4 regions of the Blautia massiliensis (ex Durand et al. 2017) genome follow, and region 1 is predicted to be linked to each of the others. Evidence: riboswitches for the same ligand, from Rfam matches in the RefSeq annotation. Region 1 holds a riboswitch; each other region holds the start of a gene.
The links. A riboswitch is a leader RNA that binds a small molecule or an ion and turns the genes downstream of it on or off. The one in region 1 is predicted to bind cobalamin.
Positions count from the first base shown of each region.

Region 1 (5,139 bases):
CGGTGGAATCTTTGCGGCCTATGAACTGATGAATAATGATCCGGAGAAAAAGATCGCGGTTTTTGAAGCTGGTCATCCTCTGGAAAAAAGAAAATGTCCCATCGACGGAAAGAAAGTAAAATCCTGTATCCACTGCAAAACCTGTGCGATCATGAAGGGATTTGGCGGTGCAGGCGCTTTCTCCGACGGAAAATATAATATCACCAATCAGTTTGGCGGAACTCTGTACCAGCATATCGGCAAGGATACAGCCACAGAGCTGATGGAATATGTAGATAAACTGAACCTGATGCATGGCGGTGAAGGAACCAGGCTTTATTCTACCACAAACAGCGAGATCCGTAAGCTCTGCCTTCAGAACGGCCTGCATCTTCTGGATGCATCAGTCCGTCATCTGGGAACAGATATCAACTATGTGGTGCTTCAGAACCTCTATGAAAAAATGAAAGACCATGTGGACTTCTATTTTGACGCATCTGTTGACAAAGTAGAAAAAACTGAAGACGGTTATGCAGTTTTTGTAGGAGATGAGCGTTACGAGGGAACTTACTGTATCATCTCCGCAGGACGGAGCGGAAGTAAATGGATGGAGACGGTATGTACAGAGCTTAAGATCCCGACTCTTTCCAACCGTGTGGACATCGGAGTCCGTGTGGAGCTTCCGGCAGAGGTTTTCAGCCGTCTGACAGATGAGCTTTATGAGAGCAAGATCGTTTACAGAACTGAGAAGTTTGAGGATATGGTCCGTACCTTCTGCATGAACCCGCGAGGTGTTGTCGTGAATGAAAATACCAACGGTATTATCACAGTAAACGGTCACAGCTACGAAGATCCGGCAAAGCATACCAACAATACAAACTTTGCCCTTCTGGTATCCAAGCATTTCTCAGAGCCGTTCCATGACAGCAACGGATACGGTGAGAGCATTGCAAGACTTTCCAATATGCTTGGCGGTGGTGTTATGGTACAGCGGTTTGGAGATCTGATCCGCGGAAGACGAAGCACAAAAACCCGTATTGAGGAAAGTTTCGTAACACCTACACTTTCTGCGACACCGGGAGATTTAAGCCTTGTTATGCCGAAACGTATCCTGGATGGCATCATCGAGATGATCTATGCCCTGGACAAGATCGCACCGGGAACCGCGGATGACGATACTTTGCTTTATGGCGTGGAGGTTAAATTCTATAACATGGAGGTTGAGATCGACGAAAATCTGGAAACCTGCCACAAGGGTCTCTTTGTTATCGGAGACTGCAGCGGCGTGACACACTCTCTTTCCCATGCATCTGCCAGCGGAATCTACGTAGCCAGATACCTGGAGCAGGAGTATTTTAACAGATAAACTGCAAAGCAGTTTATCTGTTAAAGACAGTCCTTTTCTGATATCAGGGTGATGACAGAAAGGGGCTGGTTTTTATGCAGGATATGCATGAATATTGGAGAAAGCATTCAGATAATAACTGACAGATACAGGGAGAAAACCGGTTACTGTTCACTGGTAATATTTCGCAAGGTGTTTTTTGTGAGCGAAGATCACAGAAAACCGTGAATCGTCTGACATCAATCTTGACAAATTTGCGAGTTTGTGGTAAAAGTTAGATAACCAGGTAAAAGAAAATATGTGCAAATGTTATAATGATAAGGTTGCATCCAGTCGGATGTGCAAAAGAGAATCCGGTGAGAATCCGGAACGATACCGTCACTGTGAAAGGGGAGCTGCTTTTATAACCACTGGGAGACCGGGAAGGGAAAGCAGTGTGGAACCAAGTCAGGAGAACTGCCTTATTGTGAGATCCAGGGATTCGCGGTTTACGAATCGGTATTCTCCATAACAATACAGAACTTCTTTTTATGTATTTGTATTGCGCAGAGAATCATGTGTGAGCAGGCGGCCGCAGAGAGCTGCTGTTTTTTTGTACATATCAGTATTCTGGAAATACATGAAAAGAGGACAATAAGAAATGAAAAGAAAAACAATGTTAGCTCTGATGCTCGCAGTTTCCATGACATGCTCTATGGGTGCGGCTACAACAGCAATGGCAGCAGAGGATTCTGCTACAGAAGAGAACGCTGAGGCAGCTGATACCACAGAGGCTTCTGATGCAGATCAGAAAGCAGCAGATAAGGTAGCAGCTCTGATTGACAAGATCTATGTACAGGAAAGAAACGACACAACAGATGAGGACTGCAAGGCAGCCAAAGAAGCATGGGATGCTCTGACAGACGCTCAGAAAGAACTGGTAGAGGGTGAGAATGCAGATCCGGATTATTTCGGACGTGACACAGGAGATGCTTCCAAGGACGATCCGCGTAACCAGGATGATATCGGTGAGAATGAACTTCTTGTTGTAAGCTTTGGTACTTCCTTCAATGACAGCCGTGCAGAGGATGTCAAGGGAATCGAGGATGCTCTTGCAAAAGCTTATCCGGACTGGTCTGTAAGAAGAGCATTTACAGCACAGATCATCATCAACCATATAGAGGCAAGAGATGATGAAGTGATCGATAACATGCAGCAGGCTCTTGACCGTGCAGTAGAGAATGGTGTTAAGAATCTGGTTGTACAGCCTACCCATCTGATGCATGGTGCTGAGTACGATGAGATGACAGAAGCAATCAATGGCTATAAAGATAAATTCGAGTCTGTAGCTATCGCAGAGCCAATGCTCGGTGAGGTTGGAGACGATGCAACTGTGATCAACGATGACAAGAAAGCCGTTGCTCAGGCGATCACAGATGCGGCTTGCAAAGAGGCCGGGTTTGACAGCATGGATGCAGCAGCTGAGGCTGGCACAGCATTCGTATTCATGGGACATGGAACATCTCATACAGCTAACATTACATACGATCAGATGCAGACACAGATGGAAAACCTTGGATTCAAGAACGCATTCATCGGTACTGTAGAGGGTGAGCCGGAAGATACAGCCTGCGACAAGGTTATCGAGAAGGTAAAAGAAGCAGGATACAAGAACGTTGTTCTTCGTCCGCTGATGGTTGTTGCCGGAGACCATGCAAACAACGATATGGCCGGTGATGATGAGGATTCCTGGAAGAGCCAGTTTGTAGCATCCGGAAACTTCGATAAGGTTGACTGCCAGATCGAGGGTCTTGGAAGAGTCGAAGCAGTTGAGAAGCTTTATGTAGAGCATACAAAGGCAGCCATCGATTCTCTGGGAAGCACTGAGGAGTCCGCAGATTCTGATGCAACAGCAGATACAGAGGCTGATTCTGCTGAGGAGTCCGCAGAGTAATAAATATAAAAATATCTGAGTGAGTTCAGATACCTATAAGAAATCAATGTAACTGCCCGGAAAGATCAGGAAGACTGTTTTCCGGGCAGATTGCTGTATCTATGGAAGGGAGAAGATTATCATGAAAAAACGCTATGTAAACTTAATTCTTGCAATGGCAGGTGCATCAGTCCTGGTGCTGGGCTCTGTGCCTGCGATGGCAAAAACAGATGAAACAAAAACAGAGTCCGGTGAGGAAGCAGAAACTTCCGAAGAAAAGGATACAGATGCAGCCAAAGCAGATACCCTGGAAGATGGCGTTTATACAGCAGAGTTTGATACAGACAGCAGCATGTTTCATGTAAATGAGGCCAATGACAAAAAAGGAGAGCTCACGGTCAAAGATGGTAAAATGACCATCCACGTAAGTCTGGTTTCCAAGAAGATCGTTAACCTGTTTGCGGGAACTGCCGAGGATGCCCAGAAGGACGGAGCAGAGATCATTGAGCCGACCACGGATACAGTGAAGTACAGCGATGGTTATACAGAGGAGGTTTACGGATTTGATATCCCGGTACCGGCCATTGGTGAGGAATTTAACGTGGCGATCCTGGGAGAAAAAGGCAAATGGTACGACCATAAAGTCAGCGTAAAGAATCCTGTAAAAACCTCTGACGACAAAAAATCCGAAGGGAAAAAACCGGAAGAGCTGAAGCTGGAGGACGGAACCTATGAGATGGATGTAACCCTTACAGGCGGATCAGGAAGAGCATCTGTAGAATCTCCGGCTAAAGTAGAAATCAAGGACAAAGAAGCTACGGCAACCATCATCTGGAGCAGTCCGAATTATGATTACATGATCGTGGACGGCGAAAAATATGAGCCGGTGAACAAAGACGGAAACTCCACATTTGAGATCCCGGTCACAGTCTTTGACGCAGAAATGGAAGTGACTGCAGATACTGTAGCCATGAGTACTCCTCACGAGATTGAGTATACCCTGAATTTTGATTCTTCAAGCATGAAAAAGGAAGAAAAATGAAAAAAATAATTTCATACATATTTCTGACGCTGACCCTGATCCTGGGGTGTGCTTTTGCAGTGCAGGCAGCAGAGACAGAACATAAGCCTGCGGATATTCCAGGCCTTACCTTTGACCACAGTATGGAGCTTTCCTACGCAAAGGAATTTAATGTGGATTACTACAACGATGGCTATGCGCTGATCACCATTGATCAGGAAGGACAGTTTCTTGTAGTTCCCGAAGGCAGGAAAGCACCGGAGGGGCTGAATCCTGACATTGCGGTTCTGCAGCAGCCCATAAACAATATCTATCTGGTAGCAACCTCGGCCATGGATCTTTTCCGCGCTATCGACGGGATTGACAGCATCAAGCTTTCCGGAACCAAGGAAGACGGATGGTATATCCAGGAAGCAAAGGACGCCATGGAGCAGAAAAAGATGATCTATGCCGGCAAGTACAGTGCTCCGGATTACGAGCTGATCCTGAACGAGGGCTGTGACCTTGCCATTGAATCCACCATGATCCATCACAATCCGGAGGTACAGGAGAAGCTGGAGCAGTTCGGGATTCCTGTAATGGTAGAGCGTTCCAGCTATGAGAGTCACCCTCTTGGAAGGACCGAATGGATGAAGCTTTACGCAGTTCTTCTGGGAAAAGAAGATGTGGCAGAAAAGGTTTTCAAAGAGCAGACGGACAAGCTGGATAAGGTTCTCACAGCAGATAAAACAGATAAGACCGTAGCGTTCTTTTATATCAACTCCGTAGGTGCGGTAAATATAAGAAAAAGCGGCGATTATGTTTCGGAAATGATCTCTCTAGCAGGGGGAAATTATGTTCCGGAGGATACAGGAACAAATGACAATGCTCTTTCCACCATGA
Region 1 covers NZ_CP146725.1:2,946,347-2,951,485, forward strand. Annotated here, with positions in the region: gene V9W66_RS13780 (NAD(P)/FAD-dependent oxidoreductase) at 1-1,345, shown strand, start outside; cobalamin riboswitch at 1,628-1,802, shown strand; gene V9W66_RS13785 (sirohydrochlorin cobaltochelatase) at 1,965-3,257, shown strand; gene V9W66_RS13790 (hypothetical protein) at 3,379-4,278, shown strand; gene V9W66_RS13795 (ABC transporter substrate-binding protein) at 4,275-5,139, shown strand, end outside.

Region 2 (5,139 bases), 640 kb from region 1:
CCAGTGTGTACTTGGAACATCCGTAATTCGGGAACCATCCGTTTACTTTATACATCCATCCGGACTGTGCTCCACAGTCAAATTCATACAGGTTGTTGATTCCCTGAATATAGTAACTGTCATACATAGGCGTCCAGGAATATTCCAGCTGGATTCCGGCGTACTCACAAACTCTCTGAAGTACTTCAAAAACGGTTTCTCCCTCTGTAAACTCTACGGTACTGGTATCCAGGATCACTCCGTTTGCCGGCACATAAGCTTCTTTTCCGGCTGTCAGATTGTCCATATTATTAAGGATGGTATCGCAGAGGATCGTGATGGTACACTGCTTGGTATCCTGAGAATCCCCGTCACCGGAACCATCATCAGAACTGCCGTCATCGGATACATCTCCATCACTGCCTGCGGTGTCTTCTCCGGAAGAATCCGTCTCATCCTGAGAAGCATCCGGTGTATATTCCTGTGTTGTGTTCTCTCCGCTGCCTGCAGTGTCTACGGTATTTCCGTCTGTTGTATCGGAATTCTGTTTCGCAGATCCATCTGCAGACTTTTTATCATCCGATTTTTCTGAAGTCTTCGGAATCTTGTTTGTAGAATTTAAACTCTTCTCAAGAGCTGCTTTCTTCTCTGCGGCTCTGTCATCCAGAACTTTCTGAAGTTCCTCCGGTGTAAAACATAAACTGTCTTTATCTGCGCATCCCAGCAGCTGCTGGATCATATATTCATTTAATGCTCCTGCTGAGATCTTACTTGTTTCTACTTTCCAGCTTCCGTCCTCACTTTTTGTCATCTGAGCACTTTCGCCGGCTGTTACGGTTGTGGTTTTTCCGTCCGCTCCGGCCAGTTCCACTTCATCCTTAAATACATACACAGCGCCACTTCCGGACTGTGCGCTTACGGAAAAGACTCCTGTCTCAAAGGTAAGCGTATTTTCATCAAGAGCGATCTCTGCTTTTCCCACAGAATCCGTAAGATCCGCAAAAACCTCTCCCTGATCCGCAGTAAGTTTCAAATTGTTTTTTTCTACGGATTCCGCAGTAAGTTTCGTATTTGCGTTAAGTGAAAGTGTATTGTTTTCTCCGGCTGAAAGCTCCGCTGTGGTTCCGTTCTTCGTCTCAAGAATATCTCCGGCTCTCAATGCCACATTTTTTTCCAGGCCGTAGCCCACACCGTTTCTCTGAATATTGGCCACACCTTTTACGTTCTTTGTCATAAGAACGCTGTCCGATCCTTTATCAAACCATCCTTTCAGATTTCCCACTGCCATCACTCCGCATCCGGCAATGACCAGGATCAGTACTACCATGATCACATTAAACAGCGTCTTTTTCCTCTTACTTTCCATTCTTCCTCCTTTTCTCTGCACAAAAAAAGCAACAAAAAAGGTAACGGAAAATAATCCCTCTTTTCCAAGGGGATTCCGTTACCTGATAGATGTTCCTATGCGCAAACCAATGCTTCTACCTTACATGAAAGAAAAACCGCCCGCCGACTGTACGGCATCGCACTTACATGTACAGGAATCACACCTGTTTGCACGTCTTTCTTTTCTATGAAATTTTATACTGAAATTATAGTTTATTTCCTCTTGTCTGTCAAACGAAAACCCGGAAAACAATTGTATCTGTCCTTTTTCTGTGATATAATAATCAGACACCCAAAAATATTAAATATAGACGTTTTCAAGTTCCAGTTTTTTCCTGCAGAAAACCGGATTAAAAGGGAATAAGGTGAGAATCCTCAACAGACGTGCTACTGTATTTGCTTAGTTTATCCGTGAACCATTGTACTTTATCGTATGAGAAGGGGATAAACGTGACTGCATAAGTCAGGAGATCTGCTTGGAAATACTACCGGCTATTACACGTATGATAAATGGAGAATTCTTTTTTGACATCGTATCTGCCTGTGATGCGGTGTCTTTTTTTATGTTAAAGGAAACTTTTTTATGTCAGGTACTTATTACAGATCCAGTCGTGTCATTTCCAAAAACAATGCAAGAAACTATCTTTCCTCAAATGTAAAGATCCCTGCGCCAATTGAATATATCGCGTCGGAAGCTTTTCAGAAAAAGACCAAGATCTCCTCTGTCTGTTTTCCGGACACGCTTAAAAATATCGGCGCCAGAACCTTTCAGGGCTGCACTCTTCTGAAAGAAGTATTGCTTCCCACCCAGGTGGAAAATATGGGATCCAACGTATTTTCTCAATGTAATTCCCTGAAAAAAGTCATTCTTCCTCAGGCACTTTCTTCTATCCCGAGAGCCGCCTTTCAGGAGAACCGAAAGCTTGGATGTGTGATCTTTCCCCATGATTCACAGATTTCCCGGATCCGCTCCGAAGCTTTTTCACAGTGTACCTCCCTGGAATCCCTTCAGCTGTCTTCCGCACTTACCCTCATCGAGGACCGTGCTTTTTACCGCTGTAAAAATCTCCGTTCCGTGGATTTCCCGGAAGGTCTGAAACGTATCGGAAAAGAGGCTTTTTATTTTTGTGCCATAGAAGAACTTCATCTTCCCCAGTCCCTGGAATTTTTGGACGAAAGCGCATTTTTTAAGTGTATGAATCTTACTTATGTCTGTCTTCCCACAAATATCCATTATATCGGCAAATGGGTATTCCACGGATGTAACCGTATGAAATATCTGGAGATCCGACACGATCCCGATTTTATCGGGCCATGGATCATCAACCGTGCCTGTACCATCCGGTGTTATAAAGGTTCCAAAGTAGATGAATATTGTAAGGAATTTGATTTTAAAGTTGAATATTTATGATCAAAAGCGGCATTTTTTCACATTTCATTCTGTGAAAAAATGCCGCTTTTATTTTTCAGGGGATAACAGCTTTATTTAACTGTTACCTTGCATGTTACTTTTTTGCTTCCGCTCTTTACGGTGATCACTGCTGTTCCTGCTTTTTTTGCTGTGATCACACCTGTGCTGCTTACGGTTGCCACGTTCTTATTGGAAGAAGTGTAAGTAATCTTCTCACCGGATGTGAACGGTGTACGTACCGGTTTCAGGGTTGTCTTTGCTCCTTTTTTCAGAGTAAGGGCAGATTTTACACCTGTGATCTTTGTTGTTTTTACTGTAGATTTCTGAACAGTTACTGTGATATAAGCTTGCTTTCCGCTCTTTAAGGTTACGGAAACTTTTGCTGTACCAGCTGTTTTTCCGGCTTTAATCACACCTTTGCTGCTTACAGTTACGATCTTTTTGTTGGTAGTTCCCCATGCCTTTACAGCATCACCGTTGGCAAGTCCTGTTACTTTCACTCTGGATGTGGACTGATTTACTTTCAGAGTGATCTTTGTTGCGTTCAGTTTCAGGGTTGGAGTCAGTTTTTTGCCGTAAGGTCTGGTTGTCTTTGTTTTATAACCGCATTTGGAGCAGACTTTTGTCTGTACTGCCGGTTTGAATACGGTTGCTTTTGTTGTTTTCCAGGTGTAAGTATGTCTTGTCTTCGGGATACTTACTGTCTTTGTTGCGCCGCAGACTGTACAGGTATATGTTTTCACACCTGCTGTTGTACAGGTAGCTGCTTTTGTTACTTTACCTTTGTCATAGGTATGTGCTGCATATCCGTTCTTTCTCTCATTGCTGGAGATGTTGCACCAGGAATTTTCGTTTTTGGAATTTGCACATTCATGCCAGTGGGCGTTTTTGTCAAATGTCCATGCTGTCTCCCAGACATGATTCTCTTCTTCCGGATAGTAGTCTGTGTAATGAAGAACGATCTGGTCATTGTTCTTTACTTCCTGCTCGGAAACTCCAAGATCCGGATAAGAGCCGTTTAATGTATACATCCATCCGCTGTATTTTCCGTTTGTAAACTCGCCAAGTGTAACATCACCTTTTGTGATGGACGCAATGTAGTTTCCGGATGGATTCTCGCATGTCATGTTGTTGGCAAGTAATGCTGCGTCAATGACATCTTTTGCCGTAGAGCCTTCTACAACGGTATACTCACTCTGCTCCAGCCAGGTCTCCAGATTTCCTGCATAGTAGGTATGATACTGATGATCTTTATCACTGTCGTGAACCTGGTCACCTAAGATCGTAAGGGAAACTTTGATCTTCGGCACTACCAGTTTGGTAAGCTTATCTGCATCTGCACCGAGAGGATCATCGGTACGGTTATGCTGTGCTTTCGTTGCACCGGAAATACTTGGTCTTCCGTTTTCTGAATTGTAATAAGTTACGCCTTCCACAGGTGTGGGATTTGCATAATTTGTATCAACGAAATCGATCGCTCCGATTCCTTTTACATCTTTACAGGTATACTCATTGTTCTCGATGATGTTGTATTTATCAATACCTTTGATGTAACCGATCACACCGCCGACACGTGTTCCGTTTGTTGCGCTTACCGTTCCCTCAAAGGAGTTGTTCTGAATATACTGGATACCGTTGTCCCAGCACTGTACCATACCGGTCTCAGAACCAAGGATACCACCTACATAGTCATTTCCTGTGATCGTTCCGTTGGAATAGCAGTCCTGAATCGTTACACCTGGTGTGTTCGGCGCAGAAGATTCACCCCACCGTGTTCCGCCGTATCCGCCGCCGGAAATACCACCTGCGTAATTTCCGCTTGCAGTTACGATTCCGTAGAACTTACAGTTTTTCAGTGCATAGGTTCCCATAGACTGACCTTTGTTTCCGCTGATACCGCCTACGTATTTTGTTCCGTAGACATCTGCGTAACTTACGCAGTTCTCGATAGTTCCGTTGAAGTCACCACCAAAGGAACCGATATTGGACTGTGCTTTGTCATATCCGATCACAACACCTTTTTCTACAGTACTGTTGGTGATGGTGATCTGGTTCTGTCCGGATGCATATCCTCCGATAAATCCGGATTTCAAAGTCTGTGTTCCTGCTTTTAAAGTTACATTGTCGATCTTGATCGGGTTTCTGGAACTGTAATCAACCTCATAATTACAGACAACACCGTCAGACGCGATCTGCTCTCCATAGATATTCAGATTTTTCAGAGTAGAATCTGCTACATAACCAAGAAGACATTTCTCCCCTTTCGGTACTGTCAGCAGATGGTTGTCTCCGTCCAGATTTCCCTGGAATTTGGATGTTTTTATTCCGATCGGAGTCCATCCTTCCGGAAGTGTGATATCCTC
Region 2 covers NZ_CP146725.1:2,310,029-2,315,167, reverse strand. Annotated here, with positions in the region: gene V9W66_RS11095 (DUF4430 domain-containing protein) at 1-1,345, opposite strand, end outside; cobalamin riboswitch at 1,668-1,859, shown strand; gene V9W66_RS11090 (leucine-rich repeat domain-containing protein) at 1,949-2,776, shown strand; gene V9W66_RS11085 (DUF4430 domain-containing protein) at 2,848-5,139, opposite strand, start outside.
Region 2: linked by a shared signal. The riboswitch ahead of V9W66_RS11090 (leucine-rich repeat domain-containing protein) and the one ahead of V9W66_RS13785 (sirohydrochlorin cobaltochelatase) in region 1 are both predicted to bind cobalamin.

Region 3 (5,139 bases), 1.1 Mb from region 1:
TGGAGTTACGACTGGCTTCAGTGTCACTCTCTTTCCTTTCCGAACAGTTACATTTTTGGATACTGTGATTTTTGAGGTTTTTACTGCTGCTGTCTGAACTCTTACCTTAACGGTCTTCTTCAGTCCACTGGCAAGGGTAATCTGCAGTTTCGCAGTTCCACTCTTTTTGCCAGTGATCTTGCAGGTTCCGTTAGACTTGCCGCTTACTGTGAAAATCTTTCTATTAGAAGATTTCCAGGATTTCACATAATCACCTTTTGCAAGTCTGGTAACTTTAAGTCTGGAAGTAGACTGTTTTACTTTTAAGGTTACAGTAGAAGCGTTAAGAGTTGCTTTCGGTGCAAGCTTTTTACCTACATTTCTGGTTTCACTCTTATTGCATGCAGAGCATTTTCTGGTCTGAACTTCTGGTTTAAATACTGTAGCTGCTGCTGTTCTTTTCCAGTTGCTCCACTTGTGACCTGTTGCTTTGATGGTTTCTGTCTTTGTTTCATCACATCTGCTACAAGTATAAGTAAGCGTGCCATCTGCTGTACAGGTTGCTTTCTTTGTTACCTTGGAAACAAAGTCATGACCTAATGCCGGAATTTCCTGTACATCTTCTTTGGCATCGCATACTGTACAGTGTTTGCTCTTTTCACCAGCTTCTGTGCAGGTTGCTGCTTTATCTACTACATAATCCTCTGACCATGTATGACCAGTAGCAGGAATCACATTTTCCTCAGTTGGATAGGAATAGTGTTCACCACATACTTCGCAGACACCAGTTTCTTTCCAGCCAGCTTCTGTGCAGGTTGCAGACTTTGCTTCTACTGTATCAGCTTTACAATGAATTGCCGTCGTATCTGGAACATTTGACCTTGCAGAAATATTATCCCACTCTTCTTTCGTACCAGGATAACAAATACCTATCAAATTTTCACAATTTCTAAATGTTCCAACATACATTTTTACATCTTTAGTAGTAAAAGCAACTTTTGTTAGTCCCGATCCTTTGAAAGCGCCACCACCTAAACGTACTACATCTGAAAAATCAAAGTTTCTTAAAGATGCACATGATTCAAAGGCATATCCTTCGACTCTTTTTACTCCAGTAATAGAACATTCGGATAACGCTATACAACCTGCAAATACATTAGATGGTACTTCCTCCACAGGTGTTTCACATTGAAATGATTCAAGACTACTGCATTTGTAAAATGATTGCTCACCCCAATTTATAATATTTTTAACAGATACCGACTTTAATTGTGTGCAACTTTCAAATGCAGATTCTCCTATTTCAACTTGGTCTTTTTCAAATATAGCTTGCTCTATACCAGTTTCTGCCATTCCTTGGCTCTTTATATCTTCTATTGCATTTAAATTTATTGCTTTAAGATTTGAATCTTTATAAAATGCAGATTCTCCAATCGCTGTAACTGTAGATGCAAGTTGCACTTCTTTAAGATTTGGCCAATCTCCCAATTTATTACTGAAATTATTATTTCCTATCTTAGTGATGCCCTCACCTATTACAACTTTTTCTATTTCTTTCGTTTTATCTTTTAACGCTAAAGCCCACTGTGCAGTACTGCCTGACTGATTATTATCTGGCAATGCTGCTGTTCCCGAACATTTAAAGTATAATGTCTTATCACTTTCATCATACTTAAAAGAAATACTGGATTCTTTCTCCAATGTCGTCCAGCCATCCTCAGATGTTTCACCATCACCTACTGCAACAACACTACCGCTTCCATCTCCAAAATCTTCCTCGATATCAGGAAATTGTGCAGTATCAAAATCATCAGTTGCTTCTGCTGTTGTAGCCACCTCATCAATATCATCTTCAATAAAATCAGTGTCCGCTGCTTCGTCATCAAAAGACTCCTCTTCTAATAAGTCTTCTGAGACTTCTTCTATAACTTGGGTTTCATCAGAAGAAGCCATTACTGGGCTGGATACCGAAAATGCCATTGAAAGGCTTAAGATAACTGCTAAATATTTTCTTTTCATCACTGATTATCCTCTTTTGCCGGAGTTCCCCAAGCAAACTCAGAATGATCATAGCTTAATACCATAGAAAAGACATCATCATCCTTTAAATTAGCTGGTACTAATGTCTCACCTAATGTAGTCTCCGGATATTTTGCAACATCATATCCAAGATTATCTCCTGTATACCACATCCAAGAATCTCCCTTCCAAATAGCACCAATTGTATTACCTGCTGCGTCTTTGTTTACATTATGATTTGCACCATTATTTTCCCACAGAATATCGCCATATCCAACAGATGTTAAATAATTACCATTCCATGTTGTACTTAATCCTTCATCCTTTGCCATCTGAAGTGCTTTCTTATAAGTCATACCAGAAGTTACACCCGTTACTTTTACTACCGGATTCAAGCCAAACGGATTTGGTGTTACAGTTCCTTCATAGGTATTTGTCGAACTGGTCTGTGTCCACTTTCTTACATAAACATTCATGGTTGCTGCTGATGCCATTACGCTGGAACTTAATGTCATTGCTGATGCTAATGCTACGGCTGCTAATTTTTTAAAAGTTTTTCTCATTGTTTGTTCTCCTTTTTCAAATACTCTTTTATCAGTTCTCCTTAGGACAACGGTTTCTGTCCCGTACAGATCGCATGTCTGGACCTGCCTTTCTCCTCCTCTCCCTTATTGGGAATATCCTGATATCTGGGATGTACTGAATAACGTACGGTTTTACAAAAAAAGAGCCGCACCCTACTCATGGCACGACCCAGTCACAAAATACCGTGCCACCCTGAAACCGAGGGCTTATGCACAATATTATAGAAATAGACCTGACTTGTAGCTTTTGCTCATCACAGTAGCGTTCCTGTGTCGGATTCTCACCGAACTTCCTATATATGAGTCTTTGACGAACCACTCATATATAAAATTCCTACAATATCACCTTGCTACTAGCATAACTTTTTTTCCATATTTTGTCAATTATTTTGCCTTGAAATAATACAAAACGTCATTTATTTTTATAGACAAGTTTCGAGAAAAATCGACATTTTTACCCTATTCTAAAGATAGCACAAACTAACATCTTTTTCTTTTTCTGCGGTCATATTCCGTTAAAAATACCATTTTATGCCATTTTTTGCAACAAAAAAAGGCCTTTCCAGGACAGTGTTCTGTCTTAGAAAGACCTGAAATTCAAATTGCTTTACCCTTCAAAAATCTGTTCTGCTTTTTCCTCCTGCTTTTCACACCATATGACCAGACGTTTGGAGGCATCTGTTCCACAGGTAGAAAGCAGTAGCGTTGGAACTTCCTCCTGCGTTCCAAGTAAGAAAGCATCTCCATCTGCCGGTGTATACTCGCATTTTACGATCACAAAGATCCATACCCCTTCATACGGAAGATACAGATAGAGGATATGGTGTTCTTTTAAAAATTCATCGTCAAGGAAATTTCGAAGTCCGCGGAACATGCTGCCATCTTTCATATTGTGGCCATAAATGATGTTCTTGTCATCAGAAAAATCGGCATCGTTATCGGAATCCAGGAAAATGGCCCCTGCCACATGTTCTGCCTTTTTAAAAGTATGTGTCAGGTAATAGGAGTCATCATTTCCCTGGACTACCGGGTAATCAATGCTGGTATCCGGGATCCGGATCCATGCAACGATATCCGGATTGATCTTTTTTAATGCCTTAAAATCAACCACGGTCTGTTTCCCATCGCTTCCGTCTGTTCCTTCTGTGTGGTCATCCTCATCTGTTTCCTTGACGTATGTACGCAGGTCTTCATATTCCTGCACACCTTCCCGGTACATAAAGTAAATGCCAAAACCGGTACATACGCAAAAGCTGAGTACCATCAGGCAGACTGCCACGATCATGATTTCTTTTATGTGTCTCATACAAACCTCCGATTATTCTTCCTGGAAAAAGGGCTGCCGGTAAATCGAGCAGCCCTGAACCGTATTCCTTAATTTCCTTTTTTCTTCTTATACCAGATCACGCCACCAATGCCGCAGGCAGAAAGGACTGCCAGAAGGATCGGAAGCCAGATGTTGGTGCTGTCCCCTGTTTTCGGGCTGTTTCCTGTCGGTGTGCTGCCGGAAGGGGATTTGGTGTTTTTGATCTCTTTTACGATCTCGATCACCTTGGTTTTTCCGTCTTTGTATTCAAAGCGGATCTCTTCTTTTTTGCTGCTTAATTCATAACCATTTGGTGCTTTGGTCTCTACCAGGATATATTCCACGGTTTTCTCTACTTTTCCATTTTTATAAGTAGCAATCGGAATCTTGCCGCTTGTCGCTGTTCCGGTCTTATCCGTTACCAGTTTTTCTACGACTTTTCCACTTTCCTTTTCACGCAGTTCAAATTCTGCTCCTGGAAGGGCTGCCTTGCTGGTGGAATCGGTCTTTTTGATGACCAGTTTTCCATACGGATGTGCGTCCTTCATTTTGACTTTCTGGATTTTTCCAGTATCTTTTACCGTAAATTTCACATCTTCCGCAATGAGGTATCCATCCGGGGCCTGCTCTTCACGAAGGGTGTATTTGCCTACCGGAAGTTTTTCGACCATATGCGGTTTATCCGTAGAAGTCCAGCTGTCAACTTTCTTTCCGTCTTTATCCAGGATGATCAGTTTCGCTCCCGGCACCTCGCTGGAATCCGTAATGTCTTTCTTGCTGATTTCCACTTTGGTCACATCATCAAGCATCTGGTGTTTCTGTACTTCTTTTGTGTTTTCGACGGTAAATTCGATGCTTTCCGCAGTCACATAACCATCTGCCGGCTTTGTTTCTGTCATCTTGTATTTCTTTCCTACGATAAGGCCCTTGATGATATGCGCTTCCTCTTTGGACACCCATTCATCCACCGTATTTCCATCCTCATCTGTTACTTTTAAGGATGCTCCCGGAAGTTCTTTTTTGTCTGTCAGGTCTGCTTTGGAAAGCTCTACTGTGGTCTGTTCATCTTCAAAGGTGAACGCATACTCTGCAACACTGGTTCCACTGCCCTGGTACTCAAAAGTGAATTCCTGCGGTTTCTGGTCTGTCACATAGCCATCCGGGGCGGCAAGTTCCTTAATGTAGTACCTGCTATCAACCGGGAGATCTGCAACAAACTGGATCTTTCCATTCTCATCTGTGGTCTTCAGT
Region 3 covers NZ_CP146725.1:4,039,644-4,044,782, reverse strand. Annotated here, with positions in the region: gene V9W66_RS19110 (leucine-rich repeat protein) at 1-1,998, opposite strand, end outside; gene V9W66_RS19105 (hypothetical protein) at 1,998-2,561, opposite strand; adenosylcobalamin (AdoCbl) riboswitch at 2,764-2,891, opposite strand; gene srtB (class B sortase) at 3,190-3,888, opposite strand; partial or broken gene V9W66_RS19095 (SpaA isopeptide-forming pilin-related protein) at 3,957-5,139, opposite strand, start outside.
Region 3: linked by a shared signal. The riboswitch ahead of V9W66_RS19105 (hypothetical protein) and the one ahead of V9W66_RS13785 (sirohydrochlorin cobaltochelatase) in region 1 are both predicted to bind cobalamin.

Region 4 (5,139 bases), 1.1 Mb from region 1:
TTAAGATCTGCTTCTGTCCTCCTGACAGCTCTGAGACATTTTTATAAAACCACTGATGGATGCCAAAATAGCTGGCCATCTCCGCAACCCGCAGCCGGATAGTCGCATTGTCATATCCCAGGCTTTCCAGTCCAAAGGAAAGCTCATGCCAGACTTTATCCGTTACGATCTGATTATCCGGGTTCTGCATGACAAAACCGATCTCCTGGCTCTGTGTCCGGTGGTCAATCCCCGAAAGCGGCATCCCCCGGTAAAAGATTTCTCCCTCTGACTTTCCAACCGGGGCCAGCACGGTTTTTAACTGGCGCAGCAGCGTGCTTTTGCCGCATCCGCTCCGTCCGCAGATCACATTTAACGTTCCTTCTTCTATTTTCAGATTCGCATGGTCCAGAACCTTTCTGGAACATTCCGGGTATGCGAAGCTAAACTCCTTTACTTCTACAAGATTCATAATCATTATCCTTCCTGTTCCAGAGTTTCGTAGATTTTTTTGTAAGTCATATCCAGATCTGTTTCACAATGCTTCCGGCTTCTGGCAAAACGGATAGTCTCCGTCACATCCAGGATCACCGGAAGGAAACAAAAACATGCGAAACAGATGTATGTAAGCATTGCTTCAACTACTGGAACAGATACCGGAGCCTGATGCCCCTGAATGGTAAAACCAGCAAGTAAAATACGGGGATCATAACTTGCATAAGAAGCCCCATTCATACAGCCAGCAGCAAATACAAGGAATAAAGCTGCCATCACCGCCAGAAGACTTTTATCCTTCTTCGTAAATTTGTAAATGGAAAAAGCAGTCCTGCCTTTTAATCCATATCCCCTGCTCCGCATAGAATCCGAAGTTTCTATGGCATTTTCCAAAGCCCAGGTGACCAGTATCGACAGCATGTTAAAGCCTGCACGGATACGGTTAAAAAGGCTGCCCTCTGAAACATCCCTTCCCATGGATTTCTGTCCGTTCCGGATCACTTTCAGCTGCCCCGTAAATCTGGGGACAAAGCGAAGTGCCATGGAAAGGATCAGGGAAAGGGCCGGTATCAGCCTTCCAAACAGGTAAATAAACTTGTCGCTTGTCATAACTTTATTATAACAGGAAAACCACTGGATCACTACGAACATGACCGCTCCAAGGACTACTCCATAGACTAAGGCCTCCAAAGTGATCCAGTTTCCACTGCTTTCTACATAATATAGCATCGTGACCCCATAATGATTGAAAAGTGGATTCAGAAGAGCCACGATCAAAAGACTGGGAAGGGTAAAGAGAAAGCTTTGCCTAAGTGTCCTTTTTCCTCCAAGCAGAAAGATGGAATAAGACAAAGCACCCGCATAAGAAATGCAGATAAAGACGGGATGCTGATTAAACATAGTAAATAACAGTACTACAGCAAAATAAAAAAAATTCAAAAATGGATGGCATGTGGAAAAAGCATCAATGATGGATTGATCCGCAGTCTGTCTGTTTCTTTTCTCGGTCTTATTTGTTGATAACACGTTTAAATGTACTCCCTCTTTAATCCCTGCTCTTCACAGTACAAATCCACTTTGCTTCCTTTTTTACAACATATGGTGCAATTTTTATTTACAATCCGGGAACCAATATATTCCGGATCATGATGTATCTCCAGATGTTCCAGTCGGTTGCATCCATGAAAAGCTTCCTCTCCAATGAATGTAATATTTGCCGGAATGTACACATTTTTCACTTTTTGCATCCGGGCGAGCTGTGCGGTAAATGTACGGTAATTAAACCGTAAAATACTCCATGTTGCTTTGTCATTCTGTGAACGCATATGATCTCCTTTCCAACGTTCGGCTCATACCAAACTGTATATCTTTTACAGGTTTGTATTCTTTGCCTGACGTGTTGGATATACTGGCTCAAAATGCTTTCATAAGGCGTTTTTCATTCGATACATTTCACACAGGGAAAAGCAGCTCCGGAATCGCACCGGATTTCCTTAAATCGGCTGCCATCAGCCGAACCACGCTCGATTTTTTTGTTATTCTAATTATAACGATACGCCTTATTTCTGTCAATGTTTGCCAATGTTTCTGGTCTTTTTCTCATACCAGTTTAACTATTTTTCACAATTTCTTTACTTCTTATCTTTGTATGGGTTTCCAACATCACTTCCAAGATTGCAGGTATACTTCCATTCAATCTTATCCCCATCTTTGGGCTTATAACTGGAAGCCCCATAATTCGGGAACTCTCCATTTACACTGTACATCCAGCCAGAATTTTTTCCGCAGTCAAATTCATAAAGCTGATTGATGCCTTCCACGTAATAGCTTTTATATAACGGGGTGTATTTGGAAGAGAGCTGGATGTTCTTTTCCTCGCAGATTTTTTTTAAGATGTCAAATACGGTATCGCCCGTAGTAAATTTAACTTCCATTTCCGGAAGTATCCAGCCGTCTTCCGGGACAAATTCTTTTTTGGTTTCTTTTAGATCACCGATATTGTCAAGGATCGTCTGGCAGTCTATCGAAATGGTACAGGCAGCAGGCTTTCCGGAATCCCCTTTTCCGATTCCACAGCTCGTAAGGAGACAGCTCCACAAAAGCATAAAACAGCTGATTCCTATTACCCCGATCCGTTTCCAATATATTTTTTTCAGTTGCTTCATAATTATCCTCTATCGGATGAAAAGGTACCAAAAACACTATTTGATTTTTGATACCTTTTACACCCTTACTCTGTTTACTTAACTGTAATTTTTATCTTTTTTGTAACCTTTCCAGATTTAACTGTGATGGTAACAGTTCCTTTTCTCCGGCCTTTAACTACGCCCTTCGAGCTGACTGTTGCAATCTTCTTATTTGAAGAGCTGTAGATCACTTTCTCCTGGGAAGTGATCGGGCTGACCACCGGTTTTAAAGTAACACTCTTTCCTTTCTTGATGGTCAGTTTTGTCTTGAGACCGCTGATCTTCGTAGTCTTTACCTTTGCAGTCTGGACTTTTACTTTCAGAGTCGCTTTCTTTCCGCTCTTTAAGGTAACGGTGATCTTTGCCGTTCCTGTTTTGGTTCCGGCCTTGATCTTTCCGTTCTTATCAACGGTCACGATCTTTTTGTTGCTGGAAGCCCAGGACTTTATGGAATCCCCGTATGCCATGGAAACCTTCACCTTTGTGGTGGCCTGTTTCCGCTGCAGGGTAATGGAGGATACGTTCAGTTTTATAGTTGCCTTTAATTTGCTTCCATAATTCCGTGTCTGTTTTTTACCGCAGAGGGAACAGGTTCCTTCCTGCTTCGCCGGACGGAATACCGTAGCTTTTGCCGTAGTTTTCCAGGTGTATTTATGCGTATGTGCAATTACAGGAATCGTTTCCGTCTTTTCGTATCCGCAGACCTGGCAGGTATATCTCATCAGTCCGGTTGTCTTATAAGTAGCAGCCTTGATCTGCTTTCCTTTTCCATAGGAATGCTTCTGGTAACCACCCTTTTTCGTGTTATCCGTGATGTCACATTTTCCATACATGGCAACACACTCATGCCAGTGGGCATCCTTATCAAAATTCCATTTGCTGTCCCATACATGGTCATGTTCCAGGGTATAATCATCGGTATAATGGAATACGATCTCATCCCCGTCTTCCAGGTACTGCTCTTTTACTCCAAGATCTGGGTGGATTCCATTTAAAGTATACATCCAGCCGGAGTTCTGTCCGTTGGAAAATTCTGCAAGTTCCTGGCCATCCTTCGTGATTCCGGCAATGTAGGTCTCATCCCTTAATGTGCGGCAGCTCATTCCATTCTGGGACAGCACTTCTTTTAAGAGTTCCAGGACATTGGCATTTCCATCGATCGTATAATCTTTTGCTGCGATCCAGGTCTCCAGATTTCCTTTCCGCAGGGTGTGTTCCTGATTCTCCTTTGTACTGCCATGAACAGAGTCTCCGAGAAGCGTAAAGCTTACCGTGATCGTACCGGCATCTTTTTTCAATACCCTGACGGTCAGTTCCACGAATGCTTCCTTATAGGAAATCTTCAGTTTCTGTTCCCCACGTTTATCCTTGTTATATCCCTCTATGGTAAGGTCTGTCCACGAAAGTTCCTGTCTGGTTCCGTCACTGATCACAGCAACCACTTTCATTCCACTGAGATCCAGGTCCTCCCCAAGGTAAAACTCTGTCCGGTAATCACCAGTCAGCTCCAGGGAATCCACATAAACACGCAGGCCTTCTGTAGAGACCAGTTTTTCCTGGTCTGCCCCCAGTGGATCATCCATCCGGTTATATCCGGTCTGCCATCCGCAGCCTTCCACCTTCGGGCAGCTGGTGGTTTCTTTTTCTGTATTGACATAAGTGGCTCCGCTTGCCGTCTCATGGGTCAGACAATTGGTATCAATGTATCTTACAAAACCGATCCCTTTATTTGCCCCGCAGTCTTTTGCATAATAATTGTTGGTGATGTCATCGATACGGTTCAGGCTGTCATAAAAACCAATGATACCTCCTACATATGCTGCGTCTGCCTTTGTTGCCTGTACCTTTCCTGTAAAGGAATTGTTCTTAAAGGTATAAGTGCAGTTATTCCAGGTCTGTGCCACATAGAGGTCTCCACCAAGGATTCCTCCGACCTTGTCAGAACCGGTGATGCTTCCCTCTGAACTGCAGCTGTTGATAGTTATCTTGCATCCGTTCGGGGCTGTGGAATTGTCATAACCGCCACCTGCAATACCACCAGCCACTTCACTGGAAGCCTCTACGGTGCCGTAGAACTTACAGCCGATCACGGAGCAGTTTCCCATGGCATTGTCGCGGGTTCCGATGATTCCACCAACATAACTGGTTCCATAGACAGTCGCATAACTTACACAGTTTTCCACGGTACCCTGCATACGGCCGGCAATAGCTCCGATTTCATTCATATCTTTGTCATATCCAATGACAACATCCTTTTCAATGGTACAATTCCGTACTGTTGCTTCAAAGGAAGAAGAACATCCGGCATAAGGACTCATGGTCTTATTCGCACCCAGAAGTCCTGCTTTCAGAGTGCTGGATCCGCTCTTTAAGGTTACATTGTCTATCTCAACAGCCGTTCCGGAGAGTCCGACACCTTCAAAGTTGTTGACCAGACCATATCCGGCAATCTTTGTTCCATAGATGTTCAGGTTTCTGA
Region 4 covers NZ_CP146725.1:4,047,737-4,052,875, reverse strand. Annotated here, with positions in the region: gene V9W66_RS19135 (ABC transporter ATP-binding protein) at 1-451, opposite strand, end outside; gene V9W66_RS19130 (energy-coupling factor transporter transmembrane component T) at 457-1,203, opposite strand; gene V9W66_RS19125 (leucine-rich repeat protein) at 1,503-1,799, opposite strand; cobalamin riboswitch at 1,856-2,011, opposite strand; gene V9W66_RS19120 (DUF4430 domain-containing protein) at 2,106-2,639, opposite strand; gene V9W66_RS19115 (Ig-like domain-containing protein) at 2,714-5,139, opposite strand, start outside.
Region 4: linked by a shared signal. The riboswitch ahead of V9W66_RS19125 (leucine-rich repeat protein) and the one ahead of V9W66_RS13785 (sirohydrochlorin cobaltochelatase) in region 1 are both predicted to bind cobalamin.